DNA from 2 places in the Janthinobacterium sp. LS2A genome. Region 1 is predicted to be linked to the other one. Evidence: predicted binding sites of a transcription regulator. Region 1 holds the regulator's gene; the other holds the start of a gene.
The links. Region 1 encodes FliA, which starts transcription of late flagellar genes. Its sites were predicted from a motif close to CTAAAGTTTNNNNNNNNNNNGCCGNTA; they were not measured.
Positions count from the first base shown of each region.

Region 1 (7,976 bases):
CGACCACCTGGGCAAGGATGCGCCGCGCCTGGTGGAAGACCTGGTGCCGAAGATGCTGTCGCTGTCGGCTCTGCAAAAAGTGCTGCAGAACCTGCTGGCCGAGGGCGTGCACATCCGCGACATGCGCACCATCATCGAAACCCTGGCCGAGTACACGGTCAGCACGCAAGACCCGAACGAGCTGACGGCGCTGGTGCGCGTGTCCCTGGGCCGCGCCATTGTGCAGCAACTGTTCCCCGGTGCGGCCGAGCTGTCCGTGATGACGCTCGACAGCCGCCTGGAGCGTTTGCTGATGCAGGCGATGGGCAATGGCGGCGACGGCGCCGGCATCGAGCCGGGCCTGGCCGACACCATCGCCCACCAGGCGGGCCTGGCTGCCCAGCAGCAGGAAGCGCTGGGCCTGACACCAGTGCTGCTGGTGCCAGCGCCGCTGCGCGCCCTGCTGTCGCGCTTCCTGCGCCGCGCCTTGCCTCAACTCAAAGTGCTGTCGCATGCGGAAGTGCCGGAAACCAAGACGATCCGCGTCACGGCGCTGGTGGGTGCGCAGTAGTTATCTTCATTAGCATCGGGGTCAAACCCCCGCTAGCGTTAGCGCGGAGCTTTGCGTTAGCGTCAGTGGGGGTCTGACCCCAGCAGTTGCTTTTGGTCAAAAAAAACATCAATTTCCTCCCGGCAAACTGAATAACGGGTACTTTCCCGTCCTGTTCCTTCGATCGTTTCCTGCAAGCATCGCTAATAATGGAAACTGTCCGAGTGATCTGTGTCCATGTGGAAGACAGCACTCAAGCAACAGGAGTCGATGATGGTCACACAGTTCAGCCAATATTGCGCCACCCCCGCCTTGGGAGGCCGGTCATGAATGTGAAGAAATTTACGGGCGCCTCGTCGCGCGATGCGCTGCGCAAGGTGCGCGAAGCGCTGGGCCCCGATGCCGTGATCCTGTCGAACCGCCAGGCCGATGGCGTGGTGGAAATCCTCGCGCTGGCCAATGACGATGCCGCTTCGCTGGCGTCGCCGCCGGCCGCGTCCGAAATGGCCCAGCCCCGTCCCCAGTTGCAGACCCAGTTCGCCACGCCGCAGCGTCCGGCCGCCCCGGCCCAGCGCCCGGCTGCGCCCCGTCCTGCCGCGCCGCGCCAAGCTGCCTCCGAGCCAGTGGACATGGCCCGCATGCAGCAGATGATGGCCAGCGCGCTGGCGCACGTCAAAGAGAACGCCGCCGCCGAGATGAGCGGCATGATGAATGAAATCCGCGCCATGCGCGGCATGATGGAAACCCAGCTGGCGGAAATTTCGTGGGGCTCGACGCAGCAGCGCGAGCCGCAAAAAGCCGTCGTGCTGCGCGAAATGCTGGCCGCCGGCTTTTCCGCCAGCCTGGCGCGCTATCTGATCGACAAGCTGCCCGCCGGCCTCGACGGTGCGCAAAGCATGCGCTGGATCAAGACCGTCCTCAGCCGCAACCTGAACACGGTGGCCAATGAAGACGCCATGCTGGAGCAGGGCGGCGTGTTTGCCCTGGTGGGCCCGACCGGTGTCGGCAAGACCACCAGCACGGCCAAGCTGGCGGCCCGCTGCGTGATGCGCCACGGCCCGGAAAAGCTGGCCCTGATCACCACCGATGCCTATCGTATCGGCGCGCATGAGCAACTGCGCATCTACGGCAAGATCCTCGGCGTGATGGTGCATTCCGTGAAGGATGAAGCGGACTTGCGCATCGCCTTGAAAGAATTGAAGAACAAGCACACGGTGCTGATCGATACGGTGGGCGTGAGCCAGCGCGACCAGATGGTGACGGAACAGGTGGCCATGCTGTCGGGCGCCGGCGCGGACGTGAAGCGTTTGCTGTGCCTGAACTCCACGGCGACCCAGGAAACCCTCAACGAAGTGGTGCGCGCCTATCAGGGCAGCGGCCTGGCCGGCTGCATCATGACCAAGCTCGATGAAGCGGCGTCGATCGGCAACGTGCTCGACGTGGTGATCCGCCAGAAGCTGAACCTGTTCTATGTGTCGAACGGCCAGCGCGTGCCGGAAGACCTGTACCTGGCCGACCGTGGCTACCTGATCGACCGCGCCTTCAAGCTCAAGCGCGACTCGGCGGCCACGCAGTTTTCCGATGCCGAACTGCCGCTCCTGATGGCGCAGGCGGCCGCCCGCAACAATGAAGCGCGCGGGGTGCACCTTGGCTAATTTCGATTTCGACCAGGCCGAAGGCTTGCGCCGCATGCTGGCCGGCCCGCAGCCGCGCGTCATGACGTTTCTCTCGGCCACGCCGCAGGACGACAAGGGCGCCATGCTGGTCAACCTGGGCGCTTCGCTCGTCTACGGCGGCAATGACGTGCTGCTGCTTGACGCCAGCGGCGGCAGCGATGGCGTGGCCGCGCGCCTGGGACTGGCGCACGGCGCCAGCCTGCGCGACGTGGCGCGCCAGCAGTGCGGCTTGAACCAGGTCATCCACCAGGTGCCGCAAGGTTTTGGCGTGGCCAGCCTGGGCGCGCGCAACCACCTGATGGACAGCATGGACTATGCGGGCGAGGAGGAATTGCGCCGCCTGGGCAAGACTTTCGACGTGCTGGCGCGCCGGAGCGGCATCGTGCTGGTCGACGGCGTCGTGGCAGACGAGGGCGCCTGTTTCCCCGTGCCCTTGATGGCGTCGTCCGATATCGTCGTGCAAGTGTCGACCAGCGCCACCTCGATCAAGGCGGCGTACTGCCTGATCAAGCGCCTGAGCCAGGAACTGGGACGCCGTCCGTTCGGCATTCTCGTCACCGGCGCTTCCGAATCCGAAGCAAAAGTGGTATACGATAATATGGCACAGGCGGCGAGCCGTTACCTGGCCGTGAAGCTGACGTCGATGGGTTCGGTGCCTGCCGATGAGTATCTGCACCGCGCGGCGCGCCTGGGCCGCAGCGTGGTCGATGCGTTTCCGCTGGCCGGCGCCTCGGTGGCGTTTCGCGGACTGGCCGAGCGGCTGGCCCGTTCGGCGGCGCCCGTGCTCGGCGGCACCTTGTACCAGACGGGGAGCCCGCACCAGTTCAGCGCCTGAAGCCAACCGTAGCACCAGATAAGATGAGAAAACAATAAGCAGCCTATGTACACGGTCAAAGGGAAATCGAACAAGGACTATTTGCTGACGGAGCACATTCCGCTGGTGAAGCGTCTGGCGCACCATATGAAGGCGAAATTGCCGCCTTCGGTCGAGGTCGATGACCTGATCCAGGCCGGCATGATCGGCCTGCTCGATGCCATCAGCCGCTATGAAGAGACGCATGGCGCGCAGTTCGAGACGTATGCCGTGCTGCGCATCCGCGGCGCCATGCTCGACGAATTGCGCACCAGCGACTGGCTGCCGCGCAGCATGCGCCAGAACATGCGCAAGATCGAAGAGGCGATGAGCACCTTGCAGCAGCGCCTCGGCCATCCACCGACAGAGTCGGAAGTGGCGAAACTGCTCAAGATGTCGCTGGCCGACTACCAGGAAATGCTGGGCGACGGCGGCGGCCACCAGCTCGTGTACTACGAAGACTTTCATGACCCGGACGGCAATGACAGCTTCCTCGACCGCCATTGCGTGGACGAGGACAGCGACCCCTTGCGTTCCCTGCTCGATACCGATTTCCGGCAATCCGTGATCGATGCCATCGACGCGCTGCCACCACGCGAGAAAATACTCATGGGCCTGTATTACGAAGAAGAGCTGAACCTGAAGGAGATCGGCGCGGTGATGGGCGTATCCGAATCGCGCGTCTCGCAGCTGCATACCCAGGCCGTCGCGCGCCTGCGCGCAACCTTGAGGGAGCAGGCGTGGACTGGTCCAGCGTAATCGGGCTGGCGCTGGCGCTGGCTGGCCTCCTGGTCGGCCAGGCACTGGAGGGCGGCAAGATGGCCTCCCTGCTGCAGCCGGCCGCCTTTGCCATCGTGGTCATCGGCACTTTCGGCGCCGTGCTGCTGCAAACGCGGCTGCGCACTTTCGTGCGCGGTCTGGAAATGCTGCGCTGGGTCTTCCTGCCGCCAGCCGACACGCGCGCCGCGCTGGCGCGCGACATCGGGCAATGGAGCTTGACGGCGCGCCGCGACGGCCCGCTGGCGCTCGAGCGCCTGATGGAAAACACGGCCGACCGCTTCAATGCCAAGGGCTTGCGGATGATCGTGGACGGCATCGCGCCCGACAAGCTGCGCCAGCTGCTCGACGTGGAAATCTCGGCCTACGAAATGGCCGAACGCCAGGCCGTCAAGGTGTGGGAATCGGCGGCCGGCTATTCGCCCACCATCGGTATTCTGGGCGCCGTGCTGGGCCTGATCCACGTGATGGAAAACCTCACCGATCCAAGTAAATTAGGCAGCGGCATCGCCGTGGCCTTCGTCTCCACCATCTACGGCGTGGGCCTGGCCAACCTGCTGTTCCTGCCGGTGGCGAATAAACTCAAGGCCATCGTCTCGCGCCGCGTGCTGCAGTACGAAATCACAGCCGCCGTGCTGTACGACATCGCCACGGGCGACCACACGCGCATCATCGAAGAGCGCGTGTCCAGCCTGCTGCACGAGCACTGACCATGATGCGGCGCGCGCGCAGGAAGTATGACGAGGAACCGGACAACCAGGACCGCTGGCTGATCTCGTACGCCGACTTCATCACCCTGCTGTTCGCCTTCTTTGTCGTGATGTACGCCATTTCTCAAGTCAACGAAGGCAAGTACCGCGTCTTCCAGAACGCCATCGGCCAGGCCTTCAGCCTGGAAAAGGGCGCGCCGCCCATCATCATGGAAGCGCCCCAAGCGATCCCGCTGCCGAATCCCGCCCTGAAACGCCGCACGGAAGCCATCCGCCGCGAGCGTGAACACATGACGCGCCTGGCGCAGGACTTGACGTCGACCCTGGCGCCGCTGGTCAAGGAAGGCAAGGTGCGGGTCACGCAGACGAGCCGCGGCGTGAGCGTGGAAATCAATGCCAGCGTGCTGTTCGACCCGGGCGCGGCGCGCCTGACGGCTGAGTCGGACCAGGCCCTGCGCGCCGTCGCCGTGCTGCTCAAGGACGATACGCACGACGTCCAGGTGGAAGGGCATACGGACGTGCAGCCGATCAGCAATTCCAACTTTGCCTCGAACTGGGAATTGTCGGCCGCGCGCGCCAGCGCCGTGGTGCGCCTGTTCATTGCCAGCGGCGTCAAGGCGTCGCGCCTGACGGCCGTCGGTCACGCCGACAATATCCCCGTGGCGCCCAATGAAACGGCGGAAGGGCGCGCGCGCAACCGCCGGGTCGCCGTGACGATCCTCTCGGGCATCCCGGAAACGGTGACGGAAGTGCCGACAGCGCCCGTGGCGCCGGCACCGGCACCTGCTCCGGCCAACTGACGGTCGTCAACTGCGGGCCGCCGCTTGGTACAATCGCGGCCTTCTTTCTTTTTATTTCTCCATCATGAAAAGCAGCTCCCAGGGCGGTCTCGTCTATTCCACCGAAACGGGCCGCATGTGTCCGGCCTGCCGCCAGCCGCTGGCGCAATGCGCGTGCAAGGCGCAAGCCAAGGCGGCGCCGGCGGGCGACGGCGTGGTGCGCGTGTCGCGCCAGACCAAGGGCCGCGGCGGCAAGAGCGTCACCGTGGTCAAGGGCTTGCCGCTGGACGCCATCGCGCTGGCCCTGCTGGGCAAGCAGCTGCGCACGCAGTGCGGCTCGGGCGGCACGGTCAAGGATGGCGTGATCGAAGTGCAGGGCGACCATGTCGACACCATTCTTGCCGCGCTGACCAGGCTGGGCCACCAGCCGAAAAAGGCTGGCGGCTAGCCGGGGCGCGTGCGAGCGGAGGCGTGCGGCCCGCTGCCATGCGCCTGTGGTAACGTGCATTTCCTTTTATGCGCCACCTCATATGAATAACAAACTGACCGGTATCGCCATCGCCGCTGCCATCGCGGCAGTGCTGGCGGTCGTGTACTGGCCCGCGCCCGATGGCGGCGTACCGGACGCTGCCGCCACTGCCGCCACTGCCGCCGCCAGCGCGCCGCCTGGGCGCAGCCTGGCATCGTATTTGAATATCGATGCCACCCCGGCCGCCGATGCCGCGCCCGTTGTCGTGTCCCTGGCGCAGCGGCTCGAACGCCTGAGCGCCAGCGGCAAGCCGGAAGACGCGTATGCGGCCTATAACCTGATCGACGACTGCATCGTTTTTCAGCGCGAAAGCCGCTTGCCGGGGATGGAATTCGAGCTGGGACGCGAGATGACGGCGGAAGAAAAAGCAGCCCAGCAGCAGTTGTGCGCGGGCATGACGCAGCGCCAGCGCGAGGATCGCCTCGGCTACCTGGCCACTGCCGCGCAAGGCGGCGTGCCGGGCGCGGCCACCCTGTTCCTGTCGGAAGGCCCGTTCGGCGACCGCAGCGCGCTGCGCAACCGTCCCGACGATCCGCTGGTGCAGGCCTGGAAGCGGCAAGCGATCGCCCAGCTGACGGCACAGGCGGACGCGGCGGAACTGACCAGCGTGTCGACCCTGATGATGGCTTACCTGCGCGATGGCGACGTGGTGCAGAAGGACGCGCCGCAAGCGTATGGCTACCTGCTGGCCCTGCGCATGGTCTACAACGACATCCTCACGCCAGGCACGACGAACCCTTACCAGGATGAATACTGGCACTGGCTGCAAAACGAGCTGACGCCGGAACAGCAGGCCGCCGCCCTCACCAAGGCGAATGGCATCGCCGCGAAATTCCGCCAGCATACGGGCCGGCCCGCGCACGGTTGAGTGCGTAGGCCTGCCCCTGCCTGGGCTGGCCCGTGCAGAGGCCAGCCCGTGCGTGGAACCGCTGCGCCTGCCCCGTGTCTGCCAGCTACGGCAGTGCTTGCAGGCGCCCCGATGCCGATCAGGCAGCCATCTTGCGGCGCCGTATGCTATACCCGATCAGGCCCAGTCCCGCCAGCAGCATGCCATAGGTTTCCGGTTCCGGTACGGCCGTGGTGATGGAAATGTCCAGCACGGAATCACGCACGCCGATGCCGCTTGCCACCAAGGTGTAGGTGCCAGGTCCCAGCAGGCCGTCGAAGGTCGAATGGGCAAACGCGCCCAGCACGCCGGTGAAGGTATCCGATTGCACCAGGTTATTGCTGGAGTCGAACAGGTCAATGTTGACGCCAGTCAGGCGGGGACCGAAGTCGTTGGCGCCCGTGACCAGCCAGGCCGCGTTGCCCGTGAACGACTGCACGCCGGCGCCGACCGTAAACGTGGTCGTTTGCAGCAGCGAGCCGCGCTCCGTCGTGAAGGTGTCGACGAACAAGGTGTCTTGCGCCAGCAGCGGCGTGGCCACCACGGCGGTCGATACGAGGTGGTTATAGAACACGGCTTGCGTTTCGGCCTGCGCGACCGGCGCCAGCAGGGTGCAGCCGAGCAGCAGCGCCGCGCCAGCCTTGCTTACTGAGAGAGAGTTCATATCATGCTCCTGTGTACTTGCGATTGAGGTGGTGTGCGTCGTGGCGCAGCGCAAAAGCGCAGGCTGGGGCGTGAAATGGATCAGCTATGCCTGCGGGAACGAAGTTCGTGTCGGCGAGGAAAGTCCCACCTGGAGATGTACGGCGTACGCCAGGGATTAGCATATAGTCATCACCTGTCTCAAGTTTGAGCATGCTCAAACGTGCGGCGTCAAAAAGGGCTTGTGTTGTTTCTGCGTGCGGTGTTGTGGGGGGAATGCGGACGCGCTGGCACCGCCGCAGTCTCCCTGGAGGGAGCGACACGGCGATGATGTTCTCGATGGCAGCCGTATGGGTGCCGCTGCTGGGGACGGCGTCAGGCGTGCAGCAATGGCTTCTTGCTGGGGTGAAACGGGAAGACGCTTAGCCGATGACGACGCGCCGGCTGGCCGGGTTCGACATCGGTTGGCCGCTCGGGCCGTAGAAATTGCCGCTTTGGGCCGTGGGGCGCATGGCGTTCAGGGCGCCTTGCGTGTGCAGCATGTGTTTGTTGACCAGCAGGCTGTTCAGCCGGTTCTGTTCCTTCGCTTCGCGCG
Region 1 is NZ_JAZHPB010000007.1:320,708-328,683, reverse strand. It holds gene flhA (flagellar biosynthesis protein FlhA) at 1-550, shown strand, start outside; gene flhF (flagellar biosynthesis protein FlhF) at 856-2,184, shown strand; gene V3C40_RS21035 (MinD/ParA family ATP-binding protein) at 2,177-3,040, shown strand; gene V3C40_RS21030 (RNA polymerase sigma factor FliA) at 3,086-3,817, shown strand; gene V3C40_RS21025 (flagellar motor protein) at 3,799-4,545, shown strand; gene motD (flagellar motor protein MotD) at 4,551-5,345, shown strand; gene V3C40_RS21015 (translation initiation factor Sui1) at 5,410-5,772, shown strand; gene V3C40_RS21010 (hypothetical protein) at 5,855-6,721, shown strand; gene V3C40_RS21005 (FxDxF family PEP-CTERM protein) at 6,840-7,403, opposite strand; gene V3C40_RS21000 (flagella synthesis protein FlgN) at 7,804-7,976, opposite strand, start outside.

Region 2 (7,976 bases), on a different contig from region 1:
CATTTTATGAATTGATTGGTGATTTGCATGATGGGTTCCGTGCAGAGTAAAGGAGGTGAGGCAAATATACCTGAAACAGCCCGCAATGTCGGTTTAATAAGCGCCGGACGCGGCCCCTGGCTGCCTTCACGGGTCCATGCCGCGTTACAATACGGGGTTTGCAACTGAATATAGAGAAGGTGTGCCGTGAATTTCATCGATAAATTATCCGCCGCGTGGACGGCCAATAATTCCCTGCTGTGCGTAGGCCTGGACCCGGACCTGGCGAAACTGCCGGCCGACCTGCGCGACTTGCCTGATGGAATCACCACCTTTTGCACGCGCATCATCGACGCCACGGCCGACCTGGCCTGCGCCTTCAAGCCGCAGATCGCGTATTTTGCCGCGCTGGGCGCGGAAAAGCAGCTGGAAGACATCTGCCGCTACGTGCGCGAGAACTACCCGCACATCCCGCTGATCCTCGACGCGAAACGGGGCGACATCGGCGCGACAGCCACGCAATACGCGCGCGAAGCGTTCGAGCGCTACGGCGCCGACGCCGTCACCGTGAATCCCTACATGGGCGAAGATTCGCTAGACCCCTACCTGGCGTGGAAAGACCGCGGCGTGATCATCCTGTGCCGCACTTCGAACCCGGGCGGCTCGGACCTGCAATTCCTCAATACGGATGGCGAACCGCTGTACCAGCGCGTGGCGCGCCTGGTGGCCGACAAATGGAACAAGAACGGCCAGTGCGCGCTCGTCGTTGGCGCCACCTTCCCTGAAGAACTGGCGCAAGTGCGCGCCATCGTCGGCGACATGCCGCTGCTGGTGCCCGGCATCGGCGCCCAGGGCGGCGACATCGCCGCCACCGTCGGCGCGGGCCAGACGGCGAACGGCATGGGCATGATGATCAGCTCGTCGCGCGCCATCATCTACGCCACGCCGCAAGCGGGCGAAGATTTTGCCGACGCGGCCCGCCGCGTGGCCATTGAAACGCGCGATGCGATCAATCAACATCGTTCGGTTTAAGCACCATCCATCAAAAATGTAGGTCGGGTTAGGCCAGCGGCCGTAACCCGACAACATCGGTAACGTCAACAATGTTGTCGGATTACGCGGGCCTTCTGCCCGCTAATCCGACCTACCCGGCTCGCGCCCTCTTTCAGTCGCGCATGGGCGCCACCATCTCCGCGTAGTCGTACAGCTCGCCTAAAATCTCTTCTCCCCGCTCATCCACCGATTCCGACAGCACGTCGATTTCCGTAAACAGCATTTCGATCGTGCGGGCGCCGCCGTCGCCGTCGAACAGGCGGGCGGCGCGGTGCTGTTCCCAGCGCAGGCTTTCCGCTTCGCTCAGCGTTTGCGGGAAATTGCGGGCGCGGTAGCGGAACAGCAATTCCTGCAGGCGTTCGTCGGCAAACGAGGGGCGGGCCGTGGCCAGCTTGGCCGGCGTTTCGCGGCGCAAGGATTCGAGCAGGCGGCGGTCGTCGTTGCTGACGAAACCGTTATACAGATCCTCATCCACGTCCAGCGCCACGTTCGCGCCAGGGCGCTCGAACACTTCGGCCCAGATGGCATCCATGTTCGGCGCCGTCGCGGCCAGTTGCGCGTTGACCTTCGCCGCGTCCACGTCGATGCCCCATTGCGCGGCCATGGCCGGCGACAAGGTTTTCAGGTTGCCGACCAGCATGGGCGACTTGTTCAGATGCACGCTTTTCACTGGCAGGCGCGTCATGCCTTCGGGCATGGCTTCCTTGCGCGTGAACAGCCGCGTGCGGATGGTGTCGGCGTCCAGTTCGAACAGTTCACGCGGGTCGTAGGCGCAATCCCAGACGAGGATCTCGTTCTTGTTGCTCGGGTGCGTGGCCAGCGGCCAGACGACGCCCACGCAGCCCCGTTCGGCGGGGAACATGCCCGACACGTGCAGGAAAGGCTGGCGCTCGCCGGCGGCCAGGTGCATGCCCATTTCGCTGGCGACCCGGTCCTTCTTGTGCAGCGCCAGGCAGAATTCGAACAGTTTCGGCTGTTTCTGCTTGATCAGGCGCGCCAGGGCGATGGTGGCGCGCACGTCCGACAACGCATCGTGCGCCGCTTCGTGGGCCAGGCCGTTGGCCTTGCTCAAGTGTTCCAGCTTGAAACTGGTCTGGCCATCGTCGCGCTTCGGCCATTGAATGCCTTCCGGGCGCAGCGCATGCGTCATGCGCACGACGTCGAGGATGTCCCAGCGGCCGCAATGGTTCTTCCATTCGCGCGCATACGGATCGATCAGGTTGCGCCAGAACAGGAAACGCGTGACTTCATCGTCGAAACGGATGGTGTTGTAGCCCACGCCGATGGTGCCCGGCTCCGAAAAGGCCGCTTCGATGGTAGCGGCGAACTGGTGTTCGGGCACGCCCAGCTGCAGACACTGCTGCGGCGTGATGCCCGTGATCAGGCACGATTGCGGGTCTGGCAGGAAATCATTGGCTGGCTGGCAATACAGCATGATCGGCTCGCCGATCTCGTTGAGTTCGGCATCCGTGCGGATGGCGGCAAACTGGGCCGGGCGGTCGCGGCGCGGCTGGGCGCCAAAGGTTTCGTAGTCGTGCCAAAGAAAGGTCTGGTTAGTCATTGATGGTCATTACTTGGTTGCTTGATTGGTTATCCGGGCCGTAAACGCGCCGCTGCTACAGTTTTCTGAAAACCTGCCGATACTACACGAGAGGATGGTCATCATCGCGTTTCCCGCATGGTGGCATACATTGCCCGTTCAAGGAGGTCTATCGTGTCAATTCCCATCGCCGCAGGCGGCAATTCCAACCCTTCCGTGACTTCCGTCAGTACGGGCGTTGCCGGCAAGGACGAGAAAGTCCAGCAAAAGGACGGCATCAACGCTGAAATGAGCGTCAACGACCGCACGAAGCTGCAATTGAACGCCTCCATCATGCAGGCGTCGCTGAACGTGTCGATCGGTTCCGAGAACGAGCCGCTGGCGCTGCTGTACAAGACGGCCATCACCAACATCAATGAAGCGCTGAAGGGCCAGTACGGCGACGATGCGATCCAGAACGCGGCGTCGCAGGATAATAGCGCCGAAGCGACGGCGAGCCGCATTGTATCGCTGTCGACCGGGTTTTTTGACGCCTTCAAGAAACAGAATCCCGACCTGGATGACGATGCGGCTCTGACAAAATTCATGGATACCATCAGCGGCGGCATGGAAAAAGGCTTCAAGGAAGCGCGCGATATCCTGGAAGGCTTGAAAGTGCTGGGTGGTGATATCGCCGGCAATATCGACAAGACGTATGAACTGGTGCAGAAGGGCTATGCGGATTTCATCGCCGCGCACAGCAGCAAGAAGGATGACGCTGCCAAGCCGGATGCGACCAAGCCGGCCGACAGCAAGGCTGCCTGAGCTATAGCATGACCCGGTTGCGTCCGCCTGCCTTCGCGCGGTAGAGCGCCGCGTCGGCCGTCGCGATCAGCGCATGGTCATCCTGTTCGGCCGCCAGGCTGGACACGCCGAACGAGCCCGTGATGTGCGGCAGCGCGCTGCGCATGTCGGCGAAGATGACGGCTTGCTGCATGCGTTCGCACAAGCGTTCGGCGACCCGCAGGGCCACGTGTTCGTTGGTATCGGGCAAGATCACCATCATTTCCTCGCCACCGTAGCGCACGGCGAAATCCGTGGGCCGCAGGGCCGCGCCCAGCACTTGCGCGGCGATGCGCAGCGCCTGGTCGCCCGCCTGGTGGCCGTGCGTGTCGTTGAAGCGCTTGAAATGGTCGAGGTCTATCATCACCAGCGACAGCGGCGAGCCGCTGGCGTGGGCCGTGACGATCATGTTCGGCAGTAAATCCGTCAGCCAGGCGCGGTTGTACAGGCCCGTCAGGCTGTCGACCATCGACAGCTGGCGGTAAAACTCGCCCAGTTTCTGCCGGCGGCGCAGCAAGGCGTTGGCGGCGCGGATGCGGAAGGACAGCAGGCGCAGCAGGTTGCGCGCCAGGCCGTTCGATTGCTCGATCAATTCCCAGACGACGGCCGCGTCGATCACCAGCAAGTCGGTTTCTTCCAGGGCGGAAATGGCGGCCAGGTTGCTCGCTTCATCGAGCACCGATTGTTCGCCCACGCTTTCGCCGGGCAAGACCTTGCTGACGGTGCCGTCATCCATGCCCGTATGGATGTCGGCGGCCACGGCCAGCGAACCGCGCAGGACGATGTATAGGCAAGTACCCTGTGTGTCGGCAATGGCTTCGCCCGCTTCGAGGCGCATGACGGGGCAGGGCGCCAGCATGGCGGCCGTCTGGCTATCCGCCCCATCGCGAAATAGCTGTAAATCGCCGATGTTGCAGCCTGAAGCGCCGAAGTTGCCGATCTGTTCCACAATCACACTTTCAAAAAGCCGGCGCGCGCGAGCAGAGGGCCGGTAGCTTCATGATAGCGTAAAGCGGCCTTGGCTGTAACGACAAAGGCTTGCTTGATGTCACTTACTGTGAGAAATACGACAATTATTTCATTGCGGTGTTAATACGCCGGAATGCTTGCAGTTTTATTATTGAAGTTGCCGCGCGTAAAAGGCGGGCCAGATGTGCAAAGGCAGCCTTGAACGGCTGCCTCAGTCTCTGGAAATCCTGCAGGTGGGGAGTTACTCGGCGGTTTCTTCCGCTTCGGCCGTATCGATCACGGCATTCTTGCCGGTGGCGTGGCGCTTGCTGTCTTGCAGGCGGCCCAGGGCGCTATCGATGGCGCGTTTCAGTTTGTCGGTGGCGCCGGCAACGGATTGATGCACGGTGGCGTTCTGTTCGGTCACGGCGATCGGTTGGTAGCCAGCAACGCGTGCTTCCATGACGCAGCGAATATCGTCGGCGCCGCCTTTCGGGCCATTCGTGTCGCTGATGTGGACTTCGATGCGGGTCAGGTTGTCGCGGAAGCGGTTCAGCGCGCTTTCAAGTACGGATTGCACATGTTCGTTCAGTCCAGCGGTGTTGGCGATGGTGCTGTCGGTATGAATATTGATTTGCATATGCTTACTCCTGTCAATTCAAAAAAAACCCATCTCAGGCGTGCTGCGGCCTGGTTGCTGCCCCATGCACATGACCTCTGTGCATGGAACTTATCTTACTCCTCTTTCCAGTATTTCAAGAGGGTGCGCACGATTAAGATGAGCTTAACCCTTCAGCCAGGTCAAGTTTCCACTACGAAATTATTTCAACCATTGATCAGACCGGCGGCGATATTGATCGACAGCCCCAGCACGACCAGGTTGAAGAAAAAGCTCAGCACGGATTGCCCCAGCACGATCTGGCGCATCATGCGCGTCTGCACGGAAACGTCCGACGTCTGCACGGCCACGGCGATGGTGAAGGCGAAATACAGAAAATCCCAGTAATCGGGGTTTTGCTCGTCGTCGGGAAATTTCAACGGGCGCAGTGCGGGATCGGCCTGGTAATACAGGTGGGCGTAGTGGAAGCAGAACAGGGTGCCGACGAGGAACCAGGAGCCGACCAGGGTGAGGATCGTCAAGCCGTAGTGCAGTGCGCGCTCGTCCGGCGCCAGGTCTTTCATCGAAGACAGCTGCGAGACGATGGCCACCAGGCTCATCACGGAAGCGACGGACAGGGCCGACAAGACTGTTGCCGCCCGCTCGTCCTGGCGCGCCGCCATCATTTTCACGCGGTGGTGGTTGGCGCGCATCATCATCCAGGCCATCGTCGCCAAGTAGAACCAGACGGCCACGTTCCACGCCGTCAGCAACCGCGTCATCTGTTGCCACGATGCGGGCAGCAGCAGACCGGCCGCCACGCCAATGACCGTGGCCAGGCTCAGGTGGGGGCGGCTGCGGATGAAGCTGCGGAACGGAAGCGTGATTTTCATGGTGCCAGGATGCATCAGTTGGGATAGCGCATCTTAGCGCTTAAGTTGCCGCCGTGGTGGCCGTCCTGGCGGCCGCTTCCTTCTCGTGGTGGGGGAAGCGGTCCATGCGCGACAGCACGGGGAACAGCACGGCCCAGATGCCCGTCACGGCCAGGGTGGCGGCACCGCCGAAGAGCACGGCGCGCACGAGGCCGAACCAGCCGGCTGTGAGGCCCGACTCGAATTCGCCCAGCTCGTTCGAGGCGCCGATGAAGACGGCGTTCACGGCGCTGACCCGGCCGCGGATTTCGTCGGGCGTCTCGAACTGCACCAGCAGGTGGCGGATGTAGACGCTGACCATGTCGCCGGCACCCATCAGGAACAGCGCCGCCAGCGCCAGCGGGAAATAGCTGGTGCTGCCCAGCACCAGCGTGCCCAGGCCGAAGACGGCCACGCCGCCGAACATCCACGCGCCCACGCGGCGCGTGATGGGAAAGATGGCCAGCGCGATCGAGCACAGGGCCGCGCCTGCACCGGGCGCCGTGCGCAGCAGGCCCAGGCCGCTGGGGCCGATATGCAGCACGTCGTGCGCGAGCGCCGGCAGCAGGGCCGTGGCGCCGCCGAACAGCACGGCAAACAGGTCGAGTGAAATGGCGCCTAGCACGATGGGTTTCGACCAGACGAAGCGCAAGCCTTCGAGCAGGGTATGCCAGCTGACGGGTTCGCGTTTGACCACCTGCGGCGCGGGCGTGGTGGCGCGCATCAGCAGGACGGACACGACCAGCAGCGCGGACGAGATCAAATACACGACCTTGGGGCCGAAGTAATACAGCAAGCCGCCCAGGGTAGGCCCCAGGATGATGGCCACGTGCGAGCTCGACGAGCTGAGCGCGACGGCGCGGCTGAAGTGTTGCGTGGGTACCATGTTCACCAGCACGGCTTGCGTAGCCGGCATCATGAAGGCGCGCGCGCTGCCGAACAGCACCAGCACGGCAAACACGGGCCAGACGATGGAAAGTCCGCTCAGGGTGAACGCCAGCAGGGCCAGCGCGCAAGCGAGCTGCGCCGCCAGGCACCAGGCGATGATGTTGCGGCGGTTGTAGCGGTCGGCCACGTGGCCGGCCGGCAAAATCAAGACGAGGAAGGGGGCGAACTGCGCCAGGCCGATCAAGCCCAGGTCGAACAGGCTGCCCGTGATCTGGTACACCTGCCAGCCGATGGCCACGCTTTGCATCTGCACGGCCACCGTGCCTAGCACGCGGGCGGAAAGATAAAAGGCGAAGTTGCGGTGACGCAGGATGCTGAAGCCGTTGCCGGCAGAGGCGAGAGACATGAAATTTCCAGGAAGCAGCGGGATAGAGCGGTGGTGGCAGCGGGCGCCGCACCAGCCGCGCCCCGCTGTCTGGACGGTGACGCTTACTTGGCCAGGTCGGCTTCCGTGGTGAAGGCGTCCGCGTAGAACTCGTCGGCTGGCAACTGGCACAGTTGCACGAAATCGCGGTTGGCCGACTCGACGACGATCGGCGCGCCGCAGGCATACACTTGATACGCGGACATGTCGGGCAAATCGGCGATAACGGCCTGGTGCACGAAGCCCGTGCGGCCTTCCCACGCGTCTTCCGGCAGGGCGTCCGACACGACGGGCACATAGGTGAACTGCGGCAAGTCGGCGGCCCACTGGCGGCACAGCGCGTCCATGTACAGGTCGTGCGGACGGCGCCCGCCCCAGTACAGGGTGATCGGACGCGGGGATTGCTCGTTGATCATGTGCTCGACGATGGCTTTCAGCGGGGCAAAGCCCGTGCCCGAGGCCAGCAGCACGACGGGCTTGTCGGAATCTTCGCGCAGGAAGAAGGTGCCCATCGGGCCTTCGAAGCGCAGGATATCGCGCTCTTTCATGGTGCCAAATACCTGGTCCGTGAACAGGCCGCCTGGCATATGGCGGATGTGCAAGCTCACGGGGCCGCCTTCGACGGGCGCGCTGGCCATACTGTAGCTGCGGCGCTTGTTGTCGCGCAGCATGATTTCGATATACTGTCCGGCGCGGTAGTTGAGGCGCTCGCTGGCTGGCAACTGCAGGGTCAGCACGACGACGTCGGGCGCGACTTTTTCGATGGTGGTCACGCGCGACGGCATTTTCTTGATCGGGTAATCGCTGCTGCCC
Region 2 is NZ_JAZHPB010000003.1:322,844-330,819, reverse strand. It holds gene V3C40_RS11760 (LemA family protein) at 1-29, opposite strand, end outside; gene pyrF (orotidine-5'-phosphate decarboxylase) at 187-1,011, shown strand; gene sbcB (exodeoxyribonuclease I) at 1,145-2,593, opposite strand; gene V3C40_RS11745 (DUF5610 domain-containing protein) at 2,747-3,376, shown strand; gene V3C40_RS11740 (GGDEF domain-containing protein) at 3,378-4,343, opposite strand; gene V3C40_RS11735 (HPF/RaiA family ribosome-associated protein) at 4,605-4,982, opposite strand; gene V3C40_RS11730 (DUF1345 domain-containing protein) at 5,168-5,833, opposite strand; gene V3C40_RS11725 (MFS transporter) at 5,874-7,145, opposite strand; gene V3C40_RS11720 (CDP-6-deoxy-delta-3,4-glucoseen reductase) at 7,229-7,976, opposite strand, start outside.
Region 2: the regulator FliA is predicted to act here: its motif matches at 2,649-2,675, upstream of V3C40_RS11745 (DUF5610 domain-containing protein).